3 regions of the Pseudomonas morbosilactucae genome follow, and region 2 is predicted to be linked to each of the others. Evidence: predicted binding sites of a transcription regulator. Region 2 holds the regulator's gene; each other region holds the start of a gene.
What was found. The regulator FliA, encoded in region 2, starts transcription of late flagellar genes. The targets are predictions, from matches to a motif close to CTAAAGTTTNNNNNNNNNNNGCCGNTAA.
Positions count from the first base shown of each region.

Region 1 (3,260 bases), on a different contig from region 2:
CCGGGCTGAGGGGGTCGGCGTCGCCCCAGAGCAACAGGCTCGGTGCCTGCACGCTGCCCAGGCGGTCGCTGAGGTCGACCTGATAATCGGCGAACCAGTGAGGCAGCGCCGGGTAGCCGGCGCGATAGCCCTCCCGCCAGTCCTCGGCGGCCAGATCGCTCATATCCAGGCCGCCCGAGGTCACCGTCAGCACCAGGTGCGTCACCCACTGCGGCCGCTGCAAGGCCGCCAACAACGCGATCACCCCGCCCATGGACTGACCGATCAATGCCGTCGGCCGATCAATCTGCGCCACCACCCGCGCCACCAGGTCATCGATACCGTTCACTGCTGCCTCCGCCGGCACCGAGCCGAACCCCGGCCAGCCGACGTGCACGCGTTCCGCAGGGTGTGCAAGGCGCTGGGCCACCGGCTCCCAGAAGTGGGTATTACCCGAGGCTCCCGGGAGGAACAGCAGTTGTTTTGGCATGGGATTCATCCGATCAATCGCGGCAAGGGGCCGCCCCCGATGCTGGCTGACAGGCTGCGGGCTCACCAACTCCCCGAAGACCCGCCGCCACCGCTGGAGCCGCCGCCCCCGGAAGAGCTGCTGGAGCTCGAACTGGAACTCGAGCCCGAGCTGGACCCTGAGCTTGAGGAATCATCCGAGCCGGAGCCGGAGGAGCCTTTGCCCATCAGGAAGATGAAGAACGCGACAATGGAGCAGAACGGCAGGACCACCACCCAAGCCATCGCGCCGTTGCGTAACATGCTCAAGAAGCCCAGCACCAGGTACACCCCGAGCAGGATCCACAGGCGAATGAAAAAGCTGGCACGGTCGTTTTCGTAGGTGTTGCGCATGATCCGATACAACAACCAGTACCCGCCGATCAGCATCAGCCCGGCCAGCGGCAGCACCAGGCCGTAGATAAAGGACACGCCGCCCACAAAGTGATTGATCAGGGTCAGCACGCCGATGTAGGCCAGCAAGCCGAGCACGGCGAAGAACAGTTTGGGCGCCTGCCACAGACCGGCAAAGGTGGCGCCGCCCACCAGCATGCACACCGGCACCAGCAGCAACAGCGCCGGCCAGTCCTTGCCCCCCACCAGCAGCACCGACCCGACAGTCATCGCCAACACCGCGAACAGGGCCCAGCGCCAGGACAATTTGCCCGCCGCCAGCAACGGCCCGGCAATAGCGCCAAGGACAATCGCCAGGATCACCGCATACAGGGTCTTCGGCAAGGGCTCGGGGGCCACCTCGGGCAACTCGCCGCCCTCCACCAGCAACACCAAGGCGTTGACCGCCAGTTCGATGCCGCCGGCAAAGTCGCCCTGGCGGAACGCGGGGGTCATGTGTTCACGGATGATTCGGTCGGCCAGCAGGTCGGTGACCACCCCTTCGAGGCCGTAACCGACTTCGATGCGCATCTTGCGATCATCCTTGGCCACCAACAGCAACACGCCGTCGTTGATGTCCTTGCGCCCCAGTTGCCAGGCGCGGAACAGGGTATTGGCGTAATCCTCGATGCTCTGCCCATCGGTGCTGGACACCAGCATCACGGCGACCTGCGCGCCCTTGCGTTGTTCCAGGGCGGCGAGCTGCTGGGACAGACGCTCGCGGGTGGCGGCATCCAGGGTCTGGGTCAGGTCGATGACCCGCTGGTTCAACGGCACATTGGCCAAGCCCAGGGGCGGCGCGGTGTCCGCCAGGGCCAAGGTCGCGGTGAGCCACGCACCGAGAAAAACCGCCAGCCACCCTAAACGGGAGTGCCGTAGAAAAAGCGCCATCATGAGCCTGTTACCTGAGCTGATCATCCTGAAGGCGCGGACTTTAGCCTATCCGCGCACGTGCCTGCGAACAGATTCGGTCGCGGCCGGAGAGTTCCCCGAACACCGGCCACGCACCACCTCAAGTCGTCCGATAACCAGCCGATAGCCTGCCAGTGGCCGCTGCCGAACCCGGTCCTCCTTCATCTGCCCACAGAACAAAAAAGGCCATCGCATGTTTCTTCGCCAACTGAATATCGCCCCACGCGCCGCCCTGGGTTTCGCTTTGATTGCGGTGTTGGTGGCCCTGCTGGGGGTGTTTGCCCTGGGCCAGATGTCGAGCATCCGCGACAGCGAGATCGCCGTGGAAAACCAATGGTTGCCGAGCATTCGTGGCGGTGACGAAATCCGCGAGCTGATGCTGCGCATTCGCACCATCTCCCTGCGCATGGCTCTGGATCAGGACCCGAAGAACGTTCCTCAGTACCGCAGCCAGATGGACACCCGGGACAAAGAGCTGAGCGAGAAAATCAGCGCCTACGAGCGCCTGGTCACCACCCCCGAGGCCCGGGCCTTGTATGAGCAGTTCAAGACCACCTTCGCCGCTTACCGTCAGGGCATCGCCCAGTCCTTCACCCTGGCCGACCAGGGCAAGCGCGACGAGTTGAGCAAACTGCTGCTGGTGGACATGAAGACCGTGGTCGACGGCTCGGGCAAGCAACTGGGCGACCTGGCCCAACTGTTCGCCCAGCAAGTGGCCGCCGAGAGTCAGAAATCCGCCGAGCACTATGCCCGCTCGCGGACCATCGTCAGCCTGTTTATCGCCCTCGCGGCCCTGGCCACAGTGGCCCTGGCCATGCTCCTGACCCGCAGCATCGTGCGCCCCCTGGGCCAGGCCGTGGAAGCCGCGGAAAGCGTGGCCAAGGGCGACCTGACCCAACCCATCGATACCCACGGCCAGGACGAAGTCAGCCGCTTGCTCAAGGCCCTGGCCAGCATGCAGCAGACCCTGCGCGACACGCTGCAGGGCATCAGCGGTTCCGCCAGCCAACTGGCCAGCGCCGCCGAGGAATTGAACGCGGTGACCCTGGACAGCAGCCAGGGCCTGCAACAGCAAAACAATGAAATCGAACAGGCGGCTACGGCGGTCAACCAGATGACCAGCGCCGTGGAAGAAGTGGCGCGCAACGCCGTGTCCACCTCCGATGCCACCCGTCAGTCCAGCGCCTCGGCCCAGGCCGGCCAGGAGCGGGTCAGCGAAACCGTGGACGCCATCGGTGCCCTGGCCGGTGACGTGCGTCACACCGGCGAACTGGTGCAGTCCCTGGCCAACCAGTCCCAAGACATCGGCAAAGTGCTGGAGGTAATCCGCGCCATCGCCGAGCAGACCAACCTGCTGGCCCTCAACGCCGCCATCGAAGCCGCCCGCGCAGGGGAAAGCGGCCGCGGCTTTGCCGTGGTTGCCGACGAAGTACGGGCCCTGGCCCATCGCACCCAGCAGTCCACCCAGG
Region 1 is NZ_JALQCX010000002.1:45,126-48,385, forward strand. Features, by position in the region: gene M1B35_RS00260 (alpha/beta fold hydrolase) at 1-469, opposite strand, end outside; gene M1B35_RS00265 (TPM domain-containing protein) at 532-1,770, opposite strand; gene M1B35_RS00270 (methyl-accepting chemotaxis protein) at 1,985-3,260, shown strand, end outside.
Region 1: the regulator FliA is predicted to act here: its motif matches at 1,891-1,918, upstream of M1B35_RS00270 (methyl-accepting chemotaxis protein).

Region 2 (3,260 bases):
CAAGGCTGGAAAGCAAATCGTCTACATCGTCCTGACCGGACACAACGTCTTCCCGTTTATCGGCATGAATCTGCGGACCTTCACCCTTGGCGAGATGTTTTTGCGGATCTTTTTCCGCAAGCATCGATTCGCGGTCGTGTTCGATACCGGCAAAACGGTCGACCTGACTGGCCATGAGCACCAGTTTGAGCAAATTGCTTTCGACTTCCGTGACCAATTGGGTCACGCGCTTGATCACCTGGCCCGTGAGGTCCTGGTAATCCTGCGCCAGCAGAATGTCGTTGAGGTGGCCAGAGACGGTGCGGGTTTCCTCTGCGCTGCGCGACAGGAAACCGTCGACCCGGCGGGCCAGTTCGCGAAACTCTTCAGCACCGACCTCGCGCCGCATAAAGCGTCCCCAGTCGGTGCTCAAGGCCTGGGCATCAGTGCTCAGGCTGTTGACCAACGGGGTGCTGCTTTCGACCAGGTCCATGGTGCGGTTGGCCGCAGCCTCAGTCAGCCTGACCACATAGGAAAGGCGCTCGGTGGCATCCGTGATCTGTGAGACTTCCTCGGCTTGCGGCATGTGCGGGTCAATCTGAAAATTGACGATCGCGCTATGCAGCTCGCGGGTGAGCTTGCCGACTTCCTGGTACAGGCCGCGGTCACGGGTCTGGTTGAGCTCATGGATCAGTTGCACAGCGTCGCCGAACTTGCCTTTTTCAAGGCTCTCGACCAGTTCGCGGGCATGTTTTTTCAGGGTCGATTCAAAATCGCCCAATGAAGATTCGTTATGCTCCATAGCTCCCCCGTGGCGGAATTCATCAACCGATGCGTTCGAAGATTTTTTCGATCTTCTCTTTCAACGCCTGGGCCGTGAATGGTTTGACCACATAGCCGTTTACACCGGCCTGGGCAGCTTCAATGATCTGTTCGCGCTTGGCTTCAGCGGTCACCATCAGCACCGGCAGGTGCTTGAGTTTTTCATCGGCGCGCACGTGGCGCAGCAGGTCGATGCCGGTCATGCCGGGCATGTTCCAGTCCGTTACCAGAAAGTCGATGCTGCCGCTGTTGAGGACCGGGATAGCGGTAGTGCCATCGTCAGCCTCGACCGTGTTGGTGAAACCCAGATCACGCAACAGGTTCTTAATGATCCGCCGCATCGTTGAGAAGTCATCAACGATGAGGATTTTCATGTTCTTGTCCAATTCGACCTCCAAGCAGTCTTAAACGCGCCCAGCACCTGAACGCGCCATTCAATCAATACGGCGTAACACTCAACGACTGCATGAAGCACCCAACACAAGAACGGCCTGGCATGACGCCCAACCGCTCTTGTTCGCAGTGTCCCCACACTGCCTGTCAGCGCGCTCGCCACTCCCCCAAACGCCCCCGCAAGCGGGCCGCGCACTGGCTGTGTAACTGGCTGACCCGCGATTCGCTGACCCCCAGGACCTCACCGATTTCCTTGAGGTTCAGCTCTTCGTCGTAGTACAGCGCCAACACCAGTCGCTCGCGCTCCGGCAAATTGGCAATCGCATCCGCCAGCGCTGCCTGGAAACGTTCATCTTCCAGATCGCGCGACGGCTCGAGATGAGCACTGGCGCCATCCTCGTGCAGCCCTTCATGTTCGCCGTCCTGCAACAGGTCGTCGAAACTGAACAGGCGGCTGCCCAAGGTGTCGTTCAAAATCCCGTAATAATCGTCGAGACTCAATTCAAGTTCGGCCGCAACTTCATGATCTTTAGCGTCGCGACCGGTTTTAGCTTCAATTGCTCGAATCGCGTCACTGACCATGCGGGTATTGCGGTGCACCGAGCGGGGTGCCCAATCGCCTTTACGCACCTCATCGAGCATCGCGCCACGGATACGGATGCCCGCGTAGGTCTCGAAACTCGCGCCCTTGCTGGCGTCGTACTTGGTCGACACTTCGAGCAAGCCGATCATGCCCGCCTGGATCAGGTCTTCCACCTGCACGCTGGCCGGCAAGCGCGCCAGCAAGTGGTAGGCGATACGCTTGACCAGGGGCGCATAGCGCTCGATCAATTCGTACTGGCTGTCACGCGCCGATTTTTTGTAAAGGTTATAGCCGCTGGCAGTCATAGAACCGGTCCCGCTGTTTGATGCACAAGCCGCTCGACAAAAAATTCCAGATGCCCCCGCGGATTGGCAGGCAGGGGCCAGGTATCGACTTTTTGGGCGATGGCCTTGAACGCCAGAGCACACTTGGAACGAGGAAAGGCTTCATAGACCGCACGCTGCTTTTGCACGGCCTTGCGCACGCTTTCGTCGTAGGGAACTGCGCCGACGTATTGTAAAGCCACGTCCAGGAAGCGATCCGTGACCTTGGTCAATTTGGCGAACAGGTTGCGACCTTCCTGAGGGCTCTGGGCCATGTTGGCCAGGACCCGGAAGCGGTTCATGCCGTAGTCGCGGTTAAGCAGTTTGATCAGGGCGTAGGCGTCAGTGATCGAGGTGGGTTCGTCGCAGACCACCAACAACACTTCCTGGGCGGCGCGAACAAAACTGACTACCGAGTCACCAATACCGGCAGCGGTGTCGATCACCAGCACATCGAGGTTGTCGCCGATGTCGCTGAATGCCTGGATCAGGCCGGCATGCTGGGCCGGGCTCAGGTGCACCATGCTTTGGGTGCCGGACGCCGCCGGAACGATACGAATGCCACCAGGCCCCTGCAGCAATACGTCGCGCAGCTCGCAGCGCCCTTCGATCACATCGGCCAGGGTGTGTTTGGGGGTCAAGCCCAGCAGGACATCGACGTTGGCCAGGCCCAGGTCGGCATCCAGCAGCAGGACGCGTCGGCCGAGCTCTGCTAGAGCCAGGGACAAGTTCACTGACACGTTAGTCTTGCCGACGCCACCTTTGCCGCCGGTCACCGCGATCACCTGTACGGGATGCATGCTGCCCATGTTCTTTCTTTACCTTGTCTTACTTAGACGGGGCCACATAACTGGCTGCGCGTTCACCATTGGAACAATGCATGGCAGACCATCGATGTAGATACACTGCAATCTATTCATGATTCCCTCAGCCCACTCGCTTGGTCGGACTGTGGTAGAGGTCGGCGAACATATCGGCCATGGCCTCTTCACTGGGTTCTTCCTGCATTTGCACGCTGACCGCACGGCTGACCAACTGATGCCGGCGAGGCAGGTGCAAATCGTCCGGAATTCGCGGACCGTCGGTGAGATAAGCCACCGGCAACTCGTGACTGATGGCCAGGCTCAGCACTTCGCCCAGGCTGGCGGTTTCGTCCAGCT
Region 2 is NZ_JALQCX010000051.1:92,403-95,662, forward strand. Features, by position in the region: gene M1B35_RS24685 (protein phosphatase CheZ) at 1-781, opposite strand, end outside; gene M1B35_RS24690 (chemotaxis response regulator CheY) at 804-1,175, opposite strand; gene fliA (RNA polymerase sigma factor FliA) at 1,342-2,082, opposite strand; gene fleN (flagellar synthesis regulator FleN) at 2,079-2,909, opposite strand; gene flhF (flagellar biosynthesis GTPase FlhF) at 3,028-3,260, opposite strand, start outside.

Region 3 (3,260 bases), on a different contig from region 2:
TCTGCGTCCAACCTCTGTAGGAGCCGGCTTGCCGGCGATGGCGATCTCACAGGCGCCATCGCTGGCAAGCCAGCTCCCACATAAGCCTGCGCCTACAAAGGGTGAGTGCCGCAATGCCCTGGGGGTGACGCTCTGCGTCCAACCTCTGTAGGAGCCGGCTTGCCGGCGATGGCGATCTCACGGGCGCTATCGCTGGCAAGCCAGCGCCTACATAAAGCCTGCGCCTGCAAAGGGTGAGTGCCGCAATGCCTTGGGGGTGACGCGAAGCGTCCAGCCTTTGTAGGAGCCGGCTTGCCGGCGATGGCGAGCTCATGGGCGCTATCGCTGGCAAGCCAGCTCCTACATAAACCTGCGCCTGCAAAGGGTGAGTGCTGCAATGCCCTGGGGGTGACGCGAAGCGTCCAGCCTTTGTGGGAGCCGGCTTGCCGGCGATCGCGATCTCATGGGCGGTATCGCTGGCAAGCCTGCGCCTACATAAGCCTGCGCCTACAAAGGGTGAGCGCTGCAATGCCCTGGGGGTGACGCTTTGCGTCCAGCCGCTGTAGGAGCCGGCTTGCCGGCGATGGCGATCTCACGGGCGCTATCGCTGGCAAGCCAACTCCTACATAAGCCTGCAGCTACAAAGGGTGAGCGGTGCAGGTGATGCGGAGCGTGGGAACGATCAGGCCGGCAGTCAGGTGCGGAAGCGGCTGACCAGTTGGTTCAGGGTCTGTGACAGCGCGGTCAGGCTTTGCGCGTCTTGGCGGGTGGAGTCGGCAAGGTCGGCGACCAGTTGGGCGTCGCCGTGGATCTGGCTGATGTGGCGGTTGATGTCTTCGGCCACTTGATGTTGCTCTTCAGCGGCAGTGGCGATCTGGGTGTTCATGTCGCGGATCACGTCCACCGATTCACGAATCAATTCAAAACTGGCCCGCGCCTCATTGATGGACACCACGGTCTCTTGGGACACCTCCAGGCTGGCATGCATCTGCTTGCCCATCTGGTGGGTGCGCCGCGCCAGATTGCCCAACAACCCGTCGATCTCACCGGTGGAATCCGCGGTGCGTTTGGCCAGTGCCCGCACTTCGTCGGCCACCACGGCAAAACCGCGCCCTTGCTCCCCGGCACGGGCGGCTTCGATGGCGGCGTTGAGCGCCAGCAGGTTGGTCTGCTCGGCAATCGAACGGATGGTGCCGAGGATCGACTGAATATCGTTGCTGTCCTGCTCCAACTGCTGCATGGCCTCGGCGGACTGGCCGATCTCCTGGCTCAGGCGCCCGACGTTGCTCACCGCCGCATCGATCTGGGTCTGCCCGGTGTGGGCCTGGCGCTGGCCGTTGTCGGCGGAGTCGGCGGCCTGGCTGCAGGAACGCGCCACTTCATTGGAGGTGGCGACCATCTCATGGAACGCCGTGGACACCATGTCCACCGCTTCACGCTGGCGGGCGGCGACATCGGCCAATTCCACGGATACCTCGGTGGAGCTGCCGGAGGTGCTGTGGATCTGCCCCGCCGCCTGGCCGATGCGCTGGATCAAGGTGCGAATGGCCTCCAGGAACTGGTTGAACCAGCCCGCCAATTGCGCGGTTTCATCCTGACCGCGCACCGCCAGGCGTGCAGTCAGGTCCCCTTCGCCCTGAGCGATGCCTTCCAGGCCGCTGGCCACGCCCCGGATCGGCTTGACGATCAGCCCGGCGAAAAAACGCACCGGCCGCTGCGAACAACAGGCCACACACCAAGGCGATGGCGGCGATGATCCAGGTCAGGCGCGTGGCCGAAGCCATCACTTCACTTTCCCGGACCATGCCAATAAAGCGCCAGCCCAGGGTGTCCGACGGCCAGACATGGGCCATGTAGCGTTCACCCCCCAGTTCCAGCTCCACCAACCCTTTGCCGGCCTTGGACAGTTGGACGTAACCGTCCCCCAGCTCGCTGAGTTTCTTGAAGTTGTGCTCCGGCTGATGGGGGTCCACCAGTACCTGGTCGTTGCCTTCCAGCAGCATCAGATAACCGCTGTCCCCCAGCTTGATCTGCTTCACCAGGTCGGTGAGTTGCTTGAGGGAGACGTCGATGTTCACCACCCCGCCGCTCTGGCCCAGGCGATTGGCAAAACTGCGCACGGTGCTCACCAGCACCACGTCGTCGGCCGCCCAATAGTAGGCCGAGGTGCGCAGGGTCTTGCCCGGCTGGGCCATGGCGGCCTGGTACCAGGGGCGGCTACGCGGGTCGTAGTTGGCCAGCTTGGGATCGCCGGGCCAGAACACATAACCGCCCTGCTCGGTACCCAGGGACAGGTAAGCGTAGGCCGGGTGACTCTTGGCCAGCCCGGCAAACAGGTTGAACAATTGCTGGTCCTGCTCGCCCGCGACGACTTGCGGCGCATTGGCATCCAGGTAGCGTTTGACGCCGCCATCGATGGCCTGCAATTGCGGGTGCTGCGCCAGGTAATCGACGTTCTGGCTGATGCCTTCGAAGAACAGCTGCATGGCGCTTTGCACCTGGCGGATTTCCCGCCCGCTGCTGTCCAGAAAGTTGTCCCGGGCCTCGTTACGCAGGTTGAGCACGATCATCACGGCCACCAGAATCACTGGCAGGCTGGCGATGGCGGCAAAGGCCAGGGTCAGTTTTTGTTTTATGTTCATCAAGCTCGCCTTCCTTGTCGGATGCATGCGAAGTGTCGGAGAGAAATATTTTGCAGATATTCCATATTATGGTATACCAATAATCCATCAGCCGAACAGTCGTACTCACGGTACGCTTCAGGCAGCGACAACACCCGGCAGCGCCCCGCGCTCAATCCAGGCACCAGGCCCGCAATCGACCGGCCATCAACAAAAGATCCGAGGTAAGCGAGATGAAATTTTCCCTGTTCGTGCACATGGAGCGCTGGGACGAAAGCGTCAGCCATCGCCAATTGTTCGAAGACCTGACCGAACTGACGCTGATGGCCGAGGCCGGTGGTTTCAGCACCGTGTGGATCGGCGAACACCACGCCATGGAATACACCATCTCGCCGAGCCCGATGCCGCTGCTGGCCTACCTCGCCGCCAAGACCACCACCATCCACCTGGGCGCTGGCACCATCATCGCGCCGTTCTGGCACCCGCTGCGGGTGGCCGGGGAATGCGCGTTGCTGGACGTGATCAGCAACGGCCGCATGGAAGTGGGCCTGGCCCGTGGCGCCTACCAGGTCGAGTTTGATCGCATGGCCGGCGGCATGCCCGCCTCCAGTGGTGGCCAGGCCCTGCGTGAGATGGTCCCGGTGGTGCGCGCCCTGTGGA
Region 3 is NZ_JALQCX010000082.1:15,210-18,469, reverse strand. Features, by position in the region: gene M1B35_RS32490 (methyl-accepting chemotaxis protein) at 674-1,378, opposite strand; partial or broken gene M1B35_RS32485 (hypothetical protein) at 1,580-1,645, opposite strand; partial or broken gene M1B35_RS32480 (cache domain-containing protein) at 1,848-2,465, opposite strand; gene M1B35_RS30750 (LLM class flavin-dependent oxidoreductase) at 2,834-3,260, shown strand, end outside.
Region 3: the regulator FliA is predicted to act here: its motif matches at 1,431-1,458, upstream of M1B35_RS32490 (methyl-accepting chemotaxis protein).